DNA from 4 places in the Clostridium felsineum DSM 794 genome. Region 4 is predicted to be linked to each of the others. Evidence: predicted binding sites of a transcription regulator. Region 4 holds the regulator's gene; each other region holds the start of a gene.
What was found. Region 4 encodes Rex, which represses fermentation and respiration genes when NADH is low (regulators of the CRP and FNR family bind a similar motif). Its sites were predicted from a motif close to ATTGTTAANNNNTTAACAAT; they were not measured.
Positions count from the first base shown of each region.

Region 1: the regulator Rex is predicted to act here: its motif matches at 1,585-1,604, upstream of adhE (bifunctional acetaldehyde-CoA/alcohol dehydrogenase).
Region 2: the regulator Rex is predicted to act here: its motif matches at 1,799-1,818, upstream of CLFE_RS05205 (acetyl-CoA C-acetyltransferase).
Region 3: the regulator Rex is predicted to act here: its motif matches at 1,493-1,512, upstream of adhE (bifunctional acetaldehyde-CoA/alcohol dehydrogenase).

Region 1 covers NZ_CP096980.1:2,364,078-2,368,303, forward strand. The annotation lists gene CLFE_RS11170 (NAD(+) synthase) at 1-1,467, shown strand, start outside; gene adhE (bifunctional acetaldehyde-CoA/alcohol dehydrogenase) at 1,825-4,226, shown strand, end outside.
Region 2 covers NZ_CP096980.1:1,077,670-1,081,895, forward strand. The annotation lists gene CLFE_RS05195 (glycosyltransferase family 4 protein) at 1-169, shown strand, start outside; gene wecB (non-hydrolyzing UDP-N-acetylglucosamine 2-epimerase) at 211-1,374, shown strand; gene CLFE_RS05205 (acetyl-CoA C-acetyltransferase) at 1,961-3,139, shown strand; gene CLFE_RS05210 (hypothetical protein) at 3,548-3,922, shown strand; gene CLFE_RS05215 (F0F1 ATP synthase subunit A) at 3,928-4,226, shown strand, end outside.
Region 3 covers NZ_CP096981.1:127,227-131,452, reverse strand. The annotation lists gene CLFE_RS23110 (hypothetical protein) at 1-94, opposite strand, end outside; gene CLFE_RS23105 (EamA family transporter) at 237-1,121, opposite strand; gene adhE (bifunctional acetaldehyde-CoA/alcohol dehydrogenase) at 1,762-4,226, shown strand, end outside.
Region 4 covers NZ_CP096980.1:1,385,762-1,389,987, forward strand. The annotation lists gene CLFE_RS06485 (ABC-F family ATP-binding cassette domain-containing protein) at 1-1,811, opposite strand, end outside; gene CLFE_RS06490 (redox-sensing transcriptional repressor Rex) at 2,249-2,896, shown strand; gene CLFE_RS06495 (short-chain-enoyl-CoA hydratase) at 3,057-3,842, shown strand; gene CLFE_RS06500 (acyl-CoA dehydrogenase) at 3,856-4,226, shown strand, end outside.

The sequences.
Region 1 (4,226 bases), 980 kb from region 4:
GATATAAATTCTAAGCTTTGTATTGGTATAGAGGTTTGTGAAGATTTATGGGTGAATATACCACCAAGTTCTTACCACACACTTAATGGTGCTAATTTAATACTAAATCTATCTGCAAGTGACGAAAATGTATCAAAGTCAGATTATAGGAGAGATATTGTAAGGCTTCAATCAGCAAAATGTATTACAGCTTATGCTTATGCTTCAGCAGGACAAACTGAAAGTACCTCGGATCTTGTATTTTCAGGACATTCCATTATAGCTGATAATGGGAAAGTATTAAAGGAAATGAAGTTTAATGATGCTTCTTATGTTGAATATCAAGATATTGATATAGAAAAATTAATGAATGACAGAATTAAATTTAATAGTTATATGGGAAGAATAGAGAAAAGAGAATATAGAACAATTAACTTTAATTTAGGTTATAGTGAGGAGGTATCCTTGAAAAGACATGTTGAAGCTATGCCATTTGTTCCATTAGATAAAAATAAAAGGAATATTAGATGTAGTGAGATAATAAATCTTCAAGCATTAGGTTTATATCAAAGATTAAAAAAAATAGGGATAAACAAGGTAGTTATCGGGGTGTCCGGAGGCTTAGATAGTACCTTAGCTTTACTTGTTATAGTAGAGACTTTTAAAAAGCTTAAAGCTCCAATGACAAATATTATAGGTGTTACAATGCCGGGCTTTGGCACTACTAATCGTACTTATAATAATGCCATAACGCTTATGAAAAAATTAGGTATTACAATAAAAGAAATATCAATAAAAGAGGCATGTATTAGGCATTTTAAAGATATAGGACAAGATTTAAATGTTAAGGATATTACTTATGAAAATTCTCAGGCAAGAGAAAGAACACAAATACTTATGGATTTAGCCAATAAAGAGGGAGGGATAGTTGTTGGTACAGGTGATTTGTCTGAGTTAGCACTTGGTTGGTGTACTTATAATGGAGATCAAATGTCAATGTATAGTATAAATGGAAGTATCCCGAAAACACTGGTTAGATATTTAGTTATGTGGTATGCGAAGTGGGCAGAGGACAAAGAAGTTAAAAATATATTAGTAGATATTTATGACACGCCTGTAAGTCCCGAATTACTACCTCCAGATAAAAAAGGTAATATAAAGCAAAAAACTGAAGATTCAATTGGGTCATATGAATTAAATGATTTTTTCTTATATAATATGCTTCGCACAGGTTATGAACCCTTAAAAATATTATATTTAGCAAGTATAGCATTTAAGGGTAGATATTCAGAAAATGTTATACATTCATCATTAAAAAATTTTTATAAGAGATTCTTTACACAGCAATTTAAAAGAAATTGTATGCCTGATGGTGTAAAAGTTGGGTCTGTTTCATTATCGCCAAGAGGGGATTTACGTATGCCAAGTGATGCGTCATATGAATTATGGTTAGATGAATTAGAAAAGTCCAACGAAATAAAATGTTAAGAAAATATTAAATATTGCTATTTTTCTAAATATATTGAAAAATGGCGGATATATTGCACTAGCGTGAAATACTCAAGAAGGTATTCGTAAAAAATTTCATTTACTTTAAAATACATATATGTTAAAATTTTGACATCAAGATTCTGCTGAACTATAATTAAATTGTAATATAAGTAAGCAACAAATTAAATTATTATCACAAGTTTATAGTTATTAGTAATAAACGATGTGTATTTATATATTATTATCTTTAATTATCTTTTAATAGGCTTTCAAGAATAATATCTATACTGATAATTTTTAATATAGACATTATTTTTAAAATATAATAAATATTTTAGAAAGAAGTGTATATGTATGAAGGTCTCAACAACAAAAGATTTAGATGAAAGACTCAAATTAATTAAAGAAGCTCAAAAAAAATTTTCATGCTACTCTCAAGAAAAGGTTGATGAAATCTTTAGAAATGCAGCCATGGCAGCTATTGATGCAAGAATAGAATTAGCAAAAGCAGCTGTCAAAGAAACAGGTATGGGGCTGGTTGAGGATAAGGTAATTAAAAATCACTTTGCAGGAGAATATATCTACAATAGATATAAAGACGAAAAAACCTGTGGAGTTATAGAAGAAAATGAACCTTATGGAATAACCAAAATAGCAGAACCCATAGGTGTTGTAGCTGCTATAATACCTGTAACTAATCCCACATCCACAACAATATTTAAATCTTTAATAGCATTAAAAACAAGAAATGGAATTTTGTTTTCACCACATCCACGAGCAAAAAAATCCACAATACTAGCAGCTAAAATAATACTTGATGCAGCAGTCAAAAGTGGAGCGCCAGAAAACATAATAGGATGGATCGATGAACCCACAATCGAATTAACACAAGACTTGATGAAAAAAGCAGATATAACTCTTGCAACTGGTGGCCCTTCACTGGTTAAATCTGCTTATTCATCAGGAAAACCAGCCATAGGTGTTGGTCCTGGGAATACCCCTGTAATAATAGACGAATCAGCTCACATAAAAATGGCTGTAAGTTCTATAATTTTATCTAAAACCTATGATAATGGAGTTATATGTGCCTCAGAACAATCAGTAATAGTTTTAAAATCCATATACAATCAAGTAAGAAATGAATTTGAAAAAAGAGGTGCTTATATAATTAAGCAAGATGAAATGGATAGTATGCGTAAGGTGATATTTAAGGATGGAAGAGTAAATCCTAAAATAGTTGGACAATCAGCATACACAATAGCTTCAATGGCAGGTTTAACAGTCCCTAAAACTACAAGAATATTAATAGGTGAGGTTACCTCATTAGGTGAAGAAGAGCCATTTGCTCATGAAAAATTATCACCTGTACTAGCTATGTATGAGGCAGAAAATTTTGACGGTGCTTTAAGAAAAGCAGTGACTCTTGTAAATCTAGGGGGTCTTGGTCATACGTCAGGTATATATGCAGATGTAATAAAAGCACGAGATAAAATAGATAAGTTTAGCGATGCAATGAAAACAGTAAGAACCTTTGTTAATGTTCCTACTGCTCAAGGTGCAAGTGGAGACTTGTATAACTTTAAGGTACCGCCTTCGTTTACTTTAGGTTGCGGATTTTGGGGTGGAAATTCAATATCTGAAAATGTTGGACCTAAACATCTTTTAAATATTAAAACCGTAGCTGAAAGGAGAGAAAATATGCTTTGGTTTAGGGTGCCAGGAAAAATATATTTTAAATTCGGATGTCTTCAATTTGCTTTAAGGGACTTAAAAGAGTTAAATAAAAAAAGGGCATATATAGTTACAGACAAGGATCCTTATAATCAAAATTATGTTGAGCCAATAATAAGAATACTTGAGAGTATAGGAGTAGAATTTAAAGTATTTAATCAGTTAGAAAAAGAAGCAAGTCTAAAAGCTATTAAAAAGGGTACTTCTGAAATGTTATCTTTTATGCCAGACACTATAATAGCACTAGGTGGGGCATCTGAGATGAGTGCAGCCAAGTTAATGTGGGTAATGTACGAACATCCTGAAGTAAAGTTTGAAGATCTTGCAATTAAATTCATGGATATAAGAAAAAGAATATATAGTTTCCCAAAGCTTGGAGAAAAGGCTATGTTAGTTGCGGTTACGACTTCAGCAGGAAGTGGATCTGAGGTTACTCCATTTGCAATAGTAACTGATGATAAAACAGGAAACAAGTATACTCTAGCAGATTATGAAATGACACCAACTATGGCAATTATAGATGCAGAACTGATGATGAATATGCCACAAAATTTAACTGCTTATTCAGGTATGGATGCACTGGTAAATGCTATAGAGGCATACACATCAGTATACGCTTCAGAATACACAAATGGACTAGCTTTAGAAGCTATAAGATTAATATTTAAGTATTTGCCACAAGCTTATCATAATGGAAGGTTAAATGAAAAGGCAAGAGAAAAAATGGCACATGCATCTACTATGGCAGGTATGGCATCTGCTAATGCATTTTTAGGTTTATGTCATTCTATGGCAATAAAATTAAGCTCAGAGCACAATATAGCTAGGGGTGTTGCTAATGCTCTTTTAATTGAAGAAGTAATAAAATTTAATGCAGTTAACAATCCTGTAAAACAAACTCCTTGTCCACAATACAAGTATCCAAACACAATATTTAGATATGCTAGAATTGCAGATTATATAAACTTAGGTGGAGACACTGATGATGAAAAAGTTGAGCTCTTAATAAATAAAATACATGAATT
Region 2 (4,226 bases), 310 kb from region 4:
AAATCAAAAACAAGCAGTTTTAATAATGTATTTTATAAGTGCAATAATGGGACTTATAGCAGTAATAGCAATGCAACTTACTAATACTAAAGCCTATGTTATTTTTGCAGGAGCCGTTGTATGTGTAGTTGGTTTAGCATGGAAATTTGGATTATTTAAACATAAATAAAGTAATGTGTAAGAGTTGTATTAGCTCGAGGAGGTTGTTTTATGGAAAAGATAAAAGTAGTAAGTATATTTGGCACCAGGCCGGAAGCAATAAAAATGGCGCCATTAGTAAGAAAATTAAATCAAAATGAAAATGTTGAATCAAAAGTATGCGTTACAGCACAACATAGGCAAATGTTAGATCAAGTACTTAATTTATTTGATATAAATCCGGATTTTGATTTGAATATAATGAAAACAAAACAGAGTCTTACAGGTATAACAGCAAGAGTTTTAGAGGGATTAGATAAGATTTTTACTGAAGAAAAGCCAGATATTGTTCTTGTACATGGAGATACAACAACAACCTTTGCTGCGGCATTAGCGGCATTTTATAAGAAAATAGCAGTAGGACATGTTGAAGCAGGTCTTAGAACATTTAATAAATATTTTCCGTTTCCAGAAGAAATGAATAGAAAACTTACAGGGGCAGTTGCAGATTTACATTTTGCGCCAACTGCTGGTTCAAGAGGAAATCTTTTAAGAGAAGCTGTTGCTGAAGAAAATATATTTATTACAGGAAATACAGTTGTAGATGCTATGAATCATACAGTAGAAGAGGACTATGTATTTGAAAATGAAGAACTTAATAATTTAGATTATAAAAATAAAAAGGTTATAATGGTAACAGCTCATAGGCGTGAGAACTGGGGAAAAGGAATAGAAAATATATGTACAGCATTGAGAAGAATTGTAGAAGAAAATGATGATGTTGAACTTGTATATTTAGTGCATTTAAATCCAATAGTTAAAGATGTTGTATTTAAAAATTTAAATGGAATGAGGGGAGTTCATTTACTTTCTCCACTTGATACAAAAGAAACTCATAATCTTATGAATAAATGTTTTATGGTTATGACAGATTCAGGTGGACTTCAAGAAGAAGCTCCACATTTAGGAAAACCTGTACTTGTTTTACGTGATGTAACTGAAAGACCAGAAGCAGTAGAAGCTGGAACTGTAAAATTAGTAGGAACTGATGTTAAAAAAATAGTAGATGAAACTTATAAGATAATGAAAAATCAAGATGAATACGAAAGAATGAGTAAGGCTATAAATCCATATGGTGATGGAAAAGCATCTGAAAGAATAGTTGATGCCATATTGTATCACTTTGGAAAATTAAAAAGTAGACCAGATGAATTTTCGCCAAAAAATAATATTTAGATGTAGTTATATAATGTGAAAACACTAAAACATTGAGCCACATAAAAGATTCTAGGGTCAGCCGCTTAGACAGGAATATTTTATAATTGTAGTGAGAGAGTTAAGGGATAGTTATATAATGCGAAAACACTAAAATATTGAGCCACATAAAAGATTCTAGGGTCGAACCAATTAGGCGGGAATATTTTATAATTGTAGTGAGAGAGTTAAGGGATAGTTATATAATGCGAAAACACTAAAATATTGAGCCACATAAAAGATTCTAGGGTCGAACCAATTAGGCAGGAATATTTTATGTGGCTCAATGTAAGTGTTTTATGTATTATATATAGTTAAAATATAAACTTATGAATTTTTGTTGAGAGCCCATTTTAGGTTGCAACGACATGTTCATAAGTTTATTTTTTGTTAAAAATTATTAAAGTTTGTGTTTTTTTTAACAAAATATATTGATAAAAATAATAATAGTGGGTATAATTAAGTTGTTAGAGAAAACGTATAAATTAGGTATAAACTATGGGATTTATGAAATGCATTAAATTGGTTTATCATTACCCCGTAATTAAAATTTAGGAGGTTAGGTATAATGAAAGAAGTTGTAATAGCTAGTGCAGTAAGAACAGCGATTGGATCTTATGGAAAGGGTCTTAAGGATGTACCAGCAGTAGATTTGGGAGCTATAGCCATAAAGGAAGCTGTTAAAAAAGCAGGAATAAAGCCAGAAGATGTTAATGAAGTTATTTTAGGTAATGTTCTTCAAGCAGGATTAGGACAGAATCCAGCAAGACAGGCATCGTTTAAAGCAGGTTTACCAGTTGAAATTCCAGCATTGACAGTAAATAAAGTTTGTGGATCAGGACTTAGAACAGTTAGCTTGGCAGCACAAATTATAAAAGCAGGAGATGCAGATGTAATAATAGCAGGTGGTATGGAAAACATGTCTAGAGCTCCTTTTTTAGCAAACAATGCTAGATGGGGATATAGAATGGGAGACGCTAAATTCATTGATGAAATGATCACTGATGGATTATGGGATGCATTTAATGATTATCACATGGGAATTACAGCTGAAAATATAGCAGAGAGATGGAATATTTCAAGAGAAGAACAAGATGAATTTGCACTTGCTTCACAAAAGAAAGCTGAAGAAGCTATAAAAACAGGTCAATTTAAAGATGAAATAGTTCCAGTAGTAATAAAAACAAGAAAAGGTGACGTTGTATTTGATACAGATGAACATCCTAGATTCGGCTCAACTATAGAAGGACTTGCAAAATTAAAACCTGCATTTAAGAAAGATGGAACAGTTACTGCAGGTAATGCTTCAGGATTAAATGATTGTGCAGCAGTACTTGTAATTATGAGTGCAGATAAAGCAAAAGAGCTTGGAGTAAAACCACTTGCTAAAATTGTTTCTTATGGTTCAGCAGGAGTTGACCCAGCAATAATGGGATATGGACCTTTTTATGCAACAAAAGGAGCTATTGAAAAAGCAGGTTGGACAGTTGATGAATTAGATTTAATAGAATCAAATGAAGCTTTTGCAGCTCAAAGTTTAGCAGTAGCAAAAGACTTGAAATTTGATATGAATAAAGTAAATGTAAATGGTGGAGCTATTGCACTCGGACATCCAATTGGAGCATCTGGTGCAAGAATACTTGTTACGCTTGTTCACGCTATGCAAAAAAGAGATGCTAAAAAAGGTTTGGCAACTTTATGTATAGGTGGAGGACAAGGAACTGCAATATTACTTGAAAGATGCTAGTAAATATTGTTAAAAATAACTCTATAGAACGAAAAAGTTCTATAGAGTTATTTTTTAAAAAAAATCTCTAAATTTTTGTATAAAAAATGTGACAATAATGAAAACTTTAAATTATAAGGTTATTTTATATATAAAAAATAGAGGCAGATAATTGTGTTGAAAATTGCATAATATTCGAAAAAAAAGTATAAATTTATAATATTCAGTCATTTGAATAAAGAAGAACTTAATGCAATACTTGGAGCAAAATTGATTTATAATTACTATAGCGACAAGAAATGGGTTTAAAACGTTTGCAAACATGAAAAAAGGGTGAATATTATTAAAAAAATCTTAAAACGGAGTTTTATTTATAAAAATTTAAGATATATAATTTAAATATCGTGTTAATATAGTGGAGGAAGTAATTTGGATTTTGATGTTAAAAGAATGTTAAAGTTGGTAACAATTTGTGATGCAATTATCGCTGCAATAATTTTCGTAGTTCTTCTATTTATTACCAACTATATGTTTTCAATTGTAATGACGTTAGGGGTCTTTACAGCAGCTTTGAATTTTTATCTAAGTACTGTAACTGCTAATTTTGTTTTGATTAAAAAGAAAGGAACTAAGTCACTTATACTTTTAAGTTCAATTTTTAGAGTAATACTTGTTGGTATTATAAGTATTGTTCTATGTATAATATATAAATATTATCTAATTGCCTATATAGGTGGTTATAGTGCTCATTTTATAGCACTCACTATTTATGGGCTATTATTAAAAAGCAATGGAAGGAAGTGATTTAAATGGATCTAGGGTCAAAAACAATGTTTGCTCTGAAATTTGGGGGATTTAATATTGCTATAAAACAATCTGTAGTAGTACAATGGATTATAATGTTAATTATATTAGTGTTGACATTAGCGCTTACTAGCAATTTAAAGAAGATTCCAAACAAAAAGCAAAGTGTAGTGGAAATGATTGTTAATTTAATAAATGGATTAGTAAAAGAAAACATGGGAGACAAATTCATGAACTTTGTTCCAATTATTGGTTCCATGGCAGTATTTATACTTTTCTTAAATTTAACAGGACTAGTAGGTGT
Region 3 (4,226 bases), on a different replicon from region 4:
CAACTAATTGGGTATTTGAATTTGATATAGTTATAGTTTGAGGAAATGCAGTAATTTTAACACTCTCATTGCTGTTTAATGGTAAGCGAACCATAAAATTAACCTCCATAACTGCTATAAATTAACGTACTATTACAGTGTATGATTTTTAAAGAAATTTGTGAAAGCTGTACTCTATAAAAATTCATTACTATATATTATGGTTGTATTACTTATTAAACAGTGTAAATTTATAATTAAGCTTCAACAGCCTTTCTTTCATAAACCACATTACCCACTATAATTCCAATCAATATAAGTAGTACTCCAAACCACTGAGATGGATTTACATACTCTGACAAAACGATTGAAGACATTATAGTAGCAACCGGAAGCTCAGAGGCAGGTAGTATAGTTCCTAGTGAAGGTTCAACCTTTGGCATTCCAATAGAAAATAAAATCGGTGGAAAAACCACTCCAAAGATTCCTAATATGAGTCCATATGGAATCAGCCCACGTAATATATGAAAATGGAATAAAAAGCTTGGTGGAAACAATAAAAATATAACTACTAAAGCACTTGTTGAAAGCAGCGCACTTTTTAATACTGGTGGAGTATCCTTCTCAACTGAACTGCTAAAAAATATAAAGGTTGTGTAGGATAAAGCCGCAAGTATTCCAAAGATTGTTCCTTCAAGTGAAAAAGTGTAATTCTTTTGTACAAATATATTTGCAGCTAAAAAAGAGCCTATCAACAAAATAATTATAGATACTAGCTTTTGTTTTCCAGGTTTTTTCTTATTGAATATCCAATCAAATAAAGCACCAATCCAAACAAATTGAAATAAGAAAATTATTGCCAGTGAAGCATTGAGGGTTTTAAGAGAATGATAATAAAATATACCTGTTAGTCCAAACGGAATTCCACACATCATAATCTTTAAAATTTGTTTTAAATTTAATTTCTTCTTTTTTGTAAATAAAACGGCACTCCAAATAAGTATAGTTCCTAAAAAATACTGGCTGCCTGTTACCTCTGATGGTGAGAAGCCTACCGAATAAGCAAGCTTTACAAAGGTCGATAATATTCCATAGCAACAACCTCCTAAAAAAACAAGTAATGCATAATGCCAATTTTTCAAAATTATTGCCCCTTTCAATTAAACGTAAAAAACCACACAACTATCAAAACTGATAATTGTGTGGCGAAAATAGATTTCTCTAGAAAAGTCCACATCTAAATGTGATTTTATTATTTAATTCTAGTATAGTATAAAAGCTATAATATAAGTTGTCAAGTAGTTCACTTCTTACAATATAAAATTCAATACTATGATTATTCTAGATGAATTTAATGTTTAATCATAAAAAAGAAATTAAAATATAGTTAGCAATTATATTTTTAATTTTTTGCGTACTATTATTTAATCTTTCATAAACTTGAGCATACAATTGCTAGGACTAGCTAATCTGCCTTGAAACTGGTCTATTGGTCAGACCAATTTCAAAAGGCATTGTTAAATGTTTGACAATATAAAATTGGTGTCATATACTATGATTGTAAATAAAAATGAGCTATATAACTATATAGTTTTTCAATAAAAACGCGTAAATCATTGATATATCAATATTTTATTGTATTTATAATATCAAAATATAATAAAACTATAAGTCACAATTTATAAAATACTAGAGTTTATTATGGAAAACATTTAGTTTTCTGTATAGTAGTTTGTTAAATATCAAACTACTATAAAAATTTTATAAAAGAGGTGTATATTAATGAAAGTTACAAATTCAAAGGAGCTAAAACAAAAATTAGATCAATTAAGAGAAGCTCAAAAAAAATTCGCAGAATATACCCAAGAACAAGTAGATGAAATTTTCAAACAATGTGCTATAGCTGCTGCCAAGGAGAGAATAACTTTATCAAAATTAGCAGTAGAAGAAACAGGAATCGGTCTTGTGGAAGATAAAATTATAAAAAATCATTTTGCAGCAGAATATATATATAACAAATATAAAAACGAAAAAACCTGTGGAGTAATAGAACATGATGAGGGTTTAGGTATATCAAAAGTTGCAGAACCTATTGGAGTTGTAGCTGCTATAATTCCTACTACCAATCCAACATCTACAACAATTTTCAAATCACTGATTTCTTTAAAAACAAGAAATGCAATTTTGTTTTCACCTCATCCACGTGCAAAAAAATCAACTATTACTGCTGCAAAATTAATTTTAGATGCAGCTGTTAAAGCAGGAGCACCTAAAGATATAATAGGGTGGATAGATGAACCCTCAATAGGACTTTCCCAAGAATTAATGAATGAAGCTGATATAGTTTTAGCAACAGGGGGACCTTCAATGGTTAAGGCTGCCTATTCATCAGGTAAACCTGCAATTGGTGTTGGAGCTGGAAATACTCCGGCAATAATCGATGAAAGTGCAGATATAAATATGGCGGTAAGCTCTATACTTTTATCAAAAACCTATGATAATGGTGTAATATGTGCTTCTGAACAATCAGTATTAGTTCCAAGTTCAATATATAAAAATGTTAAAGAAGAATTTGTAAAGCGAGGAGCCCATATACTCAACAAAAATGAGTTAGCAAAAGTAAAAGAAGTTATGTTTAAGGATGGAAATATTAATGCTGGCATAGTTGGAAAATCAGCGTATGTAATTGCTAAAATGGCCGGAATTGAAGTGCCACAAGCTACAAAGGTTTTAATAGGAGAAGTTCAATCTGTGGAAAGAGAGGAATTATTTTCACACGAAAAATTATCACCAGTTTTAGCCTTGTATAATGTTAAGGATTTTGATGAAGCTCTAAAAAAAGCAGAAAGACTTGCATATTTAGGTGGAAATGGTCATACTTCTTCTTTGTATATAGATGCTGAAAACAATAAAGAAAAGGTTGAAAAGTTTGGACTCGCAATGAAAACCTCAAGAACGTTTATTAATATGCCTTCTTCACAAGGGGCAAGTGGAGATTTTTATAATTTCGCTATAGCACCTTCATTTACATTGGGATGTGGTACCTGGGGCGGAAATTCTATATCAGAAAATGTAACACCTAGACATTTATTAAATATTAAAAGTGTTGCTGAAAGAAGGGAGAATATGCTTTGGTTCAAAGTACCTCAAAAAATATATTTTAAATATGGTTGTCTTTCATTTGCATTAAAAGAATTAAAGGATATGAATAGAAAAAGAGCATTCATAGTAACTGATAAAGATCTTTTTAAACTTGGATATGTTAATAAAATCACAAAGGTTTTAGATGAAATAGATATTAAATACGACATATTTTCAGATATAAAATCAGATCCAAGTATTAGCTCCGCAAAGGCTGGTGCAAAACAAATGCTTAGCTTTGAACCAGATGTTATAATATCTATCGGCGGTGGATCTGCAATGGATGCAGCAAAGATAATGCACTTATTATATGAATACCCAGAAGCAGAAATTGAAAATTTAGCTATAAGATTTTTAGATATAAGAAAAAGAATATGTGATTTTCCTAAATTGGGAAAAAAGGCAGTTTCAGTAGCAATACCTACAACTGCTGGTACTGGATCTGAGGTAACACCTTTTGCAGTTATAACTGATGATAAAACGGGAATGAAATATCCTTTAACTTCTTATGAATTAACACCTAATATGGCAATAATCGATACTGAACTGATGATGAACATGCCTAAAGGTTTAACTGCGGCAACAGGAATAGATGCTTTAGTTCATGCCATAGAAGCCTACGTCTCAACTATGGCAACTGACTATACTGATGCATTAGCCTTAAGAGCTATAAAAATGATATTTAAATATTTACCTATAGCTTATAAAAATGGAAAAACAGATGTTGAGGCTAGAGAAAAAATGGCACATGCATCTAATATAGCAGGAACTGCTTTTGCCAATGCCTTTTTGGGTATATGTCATTCCATGGCTCATAAACTTGGAGCAATGCATCATGTTGCTCACGGAGTTGCATGCGGTGTACTAATTGAAGAAGTTATTAAATATAATGCAACAGATTGTCCAACAAAGCAAGCGGCATTTCCTCAATATAAATATCCTAATGCAAAGAAAAAGTATGCTGAAATTGCAGAATATTTAAATTTAAAAGGTAGTAATGATGATGAAAAAATTGCTTCATTAATAAAGGCTATTACAGACTTAAAGAAAGAAATAAATCTTCCTAAGAATATAAGTGAAATTGGAATTGATAAAAAAGCGTTCTT
Region 4 (4,226 bases):
TCAAGACAAAGCATATTTTGAAGTTCTTCAAGCTTCTTTTCTAAGTCAGCTATTTCTTTTTCAGTATTTTTAAGTTCAACTTTTTTTACTCTTTTTTGCTTTTCATTTTCACGTTTTTTCTTCTTCTCAGTATTAATTTGAGTTTTTGTTTTTTGATTTTTAAATTCTTCTTCATCTTGAAACCTTGTTGGATTATTCTTTTTTTCTATATAATAAGAATAATTTCCAAGATACTCTTTAATACCATTTTTCTCTAGTTCAAATATTTTATGAACAACCTTATTTAAGAAATATCTATCATGTGATATTACCAGTACAGTTCCATCATAACTTAAAAGTGCATCTTCTAGAGCTTCACGAGAAACTATATCTAAATGGTTTGTAGGTTCGTCTAAAAGTAAAAAATTATTTTTAGAAAGCATTAACTTAAGTAGGTTAATTCTACACTTTTCTCCTCCACTTAAGGTTGAAATGATTTTAAAAACATCATCACCTATAAATAAAAAGGCTGCTAAAGCGTTTCTTATTTCTGTTGTAGTAAGTTCTGGAAAGTCGCCCCAAACTTCATCTATGATTGTTTTTTCGTCATGTAAATCAGATTGTTCTTGATCATAATAGCCCACAAAAACATTTTTACCCAAAACTTTAATACCTGAGTCGCTTTTCATTTTATCTAAAAGTATCCTAAAAAAAGTAGTTTTTCCACGTCCATTTTCACCAATTAAAGCGATTTTTTCTCCCTTTTTTACATCCATGTAGAGATTTTCGAATAAAGTTTTTTCCTCAAAATGTTTTGATAAATTTTCTACATGTAAAACGTCATTTCCGCTTTTTATTAGGGTTTCGAATTCAATACGGGTTACTCCAGTTTCCTTGTCAGGGCGGTTAACTCTTTCGATTTTATCAAGTGCTTTTTGTCTACTTTCAGCAGCTTTTATACTTTTTTCTCTATTAAAGGATCTAAAGCGTTCTATTATTTTTTCTTGTCTTTTAATTTCTTCTTGCTGAAGATTATAGGCTTTTAATTCTATATCATATTGTACTTTTTTTAATTCTAATGCTTTAGTGTAATTGCCATTAAAGCAATTTACATGACCATTTATAAGTTCAAGGGTTGTGTCAGTAATTGCATCCAAAAAATATCTATCATGGGAAATCAAAATTACTGTTCCTTTGTAATTTTTTAAATAATCTTCAAGCCACTCAATAGCATCTAAATCTAGATGGTTTGTGGGTTCATCTAAAAGTAATATTTCTGGATTTTTAAGTAAAAGCTTACAAAGAGCTACACGAGTCTTTTGTCCACCACTTAAAATGCTTATTTTTTTATCAAAGTATTCATTTGAAAAGCCAAGTCCTGTTAAAACTTTTCCTATTAAACCTTTATAAGTGTAGCCACCTTTTGCTGAGTATAGTTCTGTATAAGTAGTGTAGTCTTTTATAACTTTATTATGGTATTCATCCTTTGAAGGATCATATGGCTCACCCATTTTTATCTCTAAATCTTTAAGTTTAGTTTCTATTTGTAATAAATCACTAAATACAGAAGAGAGTTCCTCATATATAGTGTTATCAATATTAAGGTCAAGATGTTGAGATAAATATCCTAGTTTTTTACTTTTATCTATGAATAAATCACCTGTATCGTGATCTAATTGCGAAGTTAAAATTTTAAATAGTGTTGATTTTCCGGCGCCATTTGGACCTATAAGACCTATTTTTTCACCATCATTTATATTAAATGTTATATTTTCTAAAATTGTATCAATGCCGTAACTTTTACTGATATTTTTACAGCTAACAACTATCATGTGTATCACCAACCTAAAATGTATTATAAAATTAAAGTATACACTTAATTATACCATAGTAAAATTAAGGTGAAAGCTAATTTTTAATAATAAGATTGCATAATTTTATAAAGTATAAAATATTATTATAAGTGTTTAGTATGCATAGGATAAAATCTTCATAGAGATATTACGTTTATGGTAGCTTTTCGGAGTTTTATTGAAAAAAACAAAATAAATTAATAGTATTTAATACTAATAAGTATATTTAAGAATAATAAAGGCAAAAAAGATAGTGTAATTGAATGATAATGTGGTAAAATATATGATGTATTGTTATATATGAAGAGACAAGTTAATTATTAATTATAAAGGTTAAATGTATTTTAATTATTTAATATACCAAATTTAATTTGAACTTGGCTTCTACAAAAGTGATATAGTAAGAGGTGGTCAAAGTGGATAAGAAAAAAAACATATCAATGGCAGTTATCAGACGTCTTCCCAAATACCACAGATATTTAGAAGAGTTGCTAAAGAGCGATGTTGATAGAATATCTTCAAAGGAATTAAGTGAAAAAATAGGTTTTACTGCATCGCAGATACGCCAAGACTTGAATTGTTTTGGTGATTTTGGGCAGCAGGGATATGGATACAATGTTAAAGATTTGTGTAGGGAAATTGATAATATATTAGGACTAACTAAAACATATAATACCATAATAGTTGGTGCTGGAAATATAGGTCAGGCAATTGCTAATTATATAAATTTTCAAAAGATGGGATTTGATTTAAAGGCTATATTTGATATAAATCCTAAATTAATAGGGCTTAAAATACAAGATGTTGAAGTTCAAGATGTAGACAACATAGACAAGTATTTACAAAACAATAGAATAGATATTGGAATAATATGTGTTCCTAGTAAAAATGCACAAAAAGTTTGTGATATTATTGTTAAAAATAATGTTAACGGAATATGGAATTTTGCACCGGTTGACCTTTCCATTCCTGAAAATGTAATTGTTGAAAATGTACATTTGAGTGAGAGTCTTCTAACACTTAGTTGTTTGATGCAAGAGGTTAATAAAGGGCAGGAAGAATAAAAAATAATATAAATATAAATTAAAATTTAATATAAAATGGTTTTAATGTTGAAATATAAAATAAATCATTATATAATAACTATAGAAGCTTATGCTTCTAATTTTTTGCCCGTCTTTGTTATAATATTAACAAGGAAAAAAATTTTTAGGAGGATTAGTCATGGAACTAAACAATGTCATTCTTGAAAAGGAAGGTAAAATTGCTGTAGTTACCATTAACAGACCTAAAGCATTAAATGCATTAAATAGTGACACACTAAAAGAGATTGATTATGTTATAGGTGAAATTGAAAATGATAGCGAAGTACTTGCGGTAATTTTAACTGGAGCAGGAGAAAAATCATTTGTAGCAGGAGCAGATATTTCTGAGATGAAAGATATGAATACTATTGAAGGTAGAAAATTCGGAATACTTGGGAATAAAGTGTTTAGAAGATTAGAGCTTCTTGAAAAGCCTGTAATAGCAGCTGTTAATGGGTTCGCTTTAGGAGGCGGCTGTGAAATTGCTATGGCTTGTGATATAAGAATAGCTTCAAATAACGCAAGATTTGGTCAGCCAGAGGTAGGTCTTGGAATTACGCCTGGTTTTGGTGGAACACAAAGACTTTCAAGATTAGTTGGAATGGGAATGGCAAAGCAGCTTGTTTTTACTGCTCAAAATATAAAAGCAGATGAAGCTTTAAGAATCGGACTAGTAAATAAGGTAGTTGAACCTGAAGAATTAATGAATACAGCAAAAGAACTTGCAAAAACAATTGCAAATAATGCTCCTGTAGCTGTTAAGTTAAGTAAGCAGGCTATTAATAGAGGAATGCAGTGTGATGTGGATACTGCTTTAGCATTTGAATCAGAAGCATTCGGAGAATGTTTTTCAACAGAGGATCAAAAGGATGCAATGACAGCTTTCACTGAAAAAAGAAAAATTGAAGGCTTCAAAAATAGATAGGAGGTAAGTTGATATGGATTTTAGTTTGACAAAAGAACAAGAATTAGTAAGACAAATGGTTAGAGAGTTTGCTGAAAATGAAGTAAAACCAATAGCAGCAGAAATAGATGAAACAGAAAGATTTCCTATGGAAAATGTAAAGAAAATGGCTCAATATGGAATGATGGGAATTCCATTTTCAAAAGAATACGGTGGCGCAGGTGGAGATGTATTATCCTACATTCTTGCAGTTGAAGAATTATCAAAGGTTTGTGGTACTACAGGTGTTATTCTTTCAGCTCATACATCACTTTGCGCTTCATTAATAAATGAGCATGGTACAGAAGAACAAAAACAAAAATATCTAGTACCTTTAGCTAAGGGTGAAAAAATAGGTGCTTATGG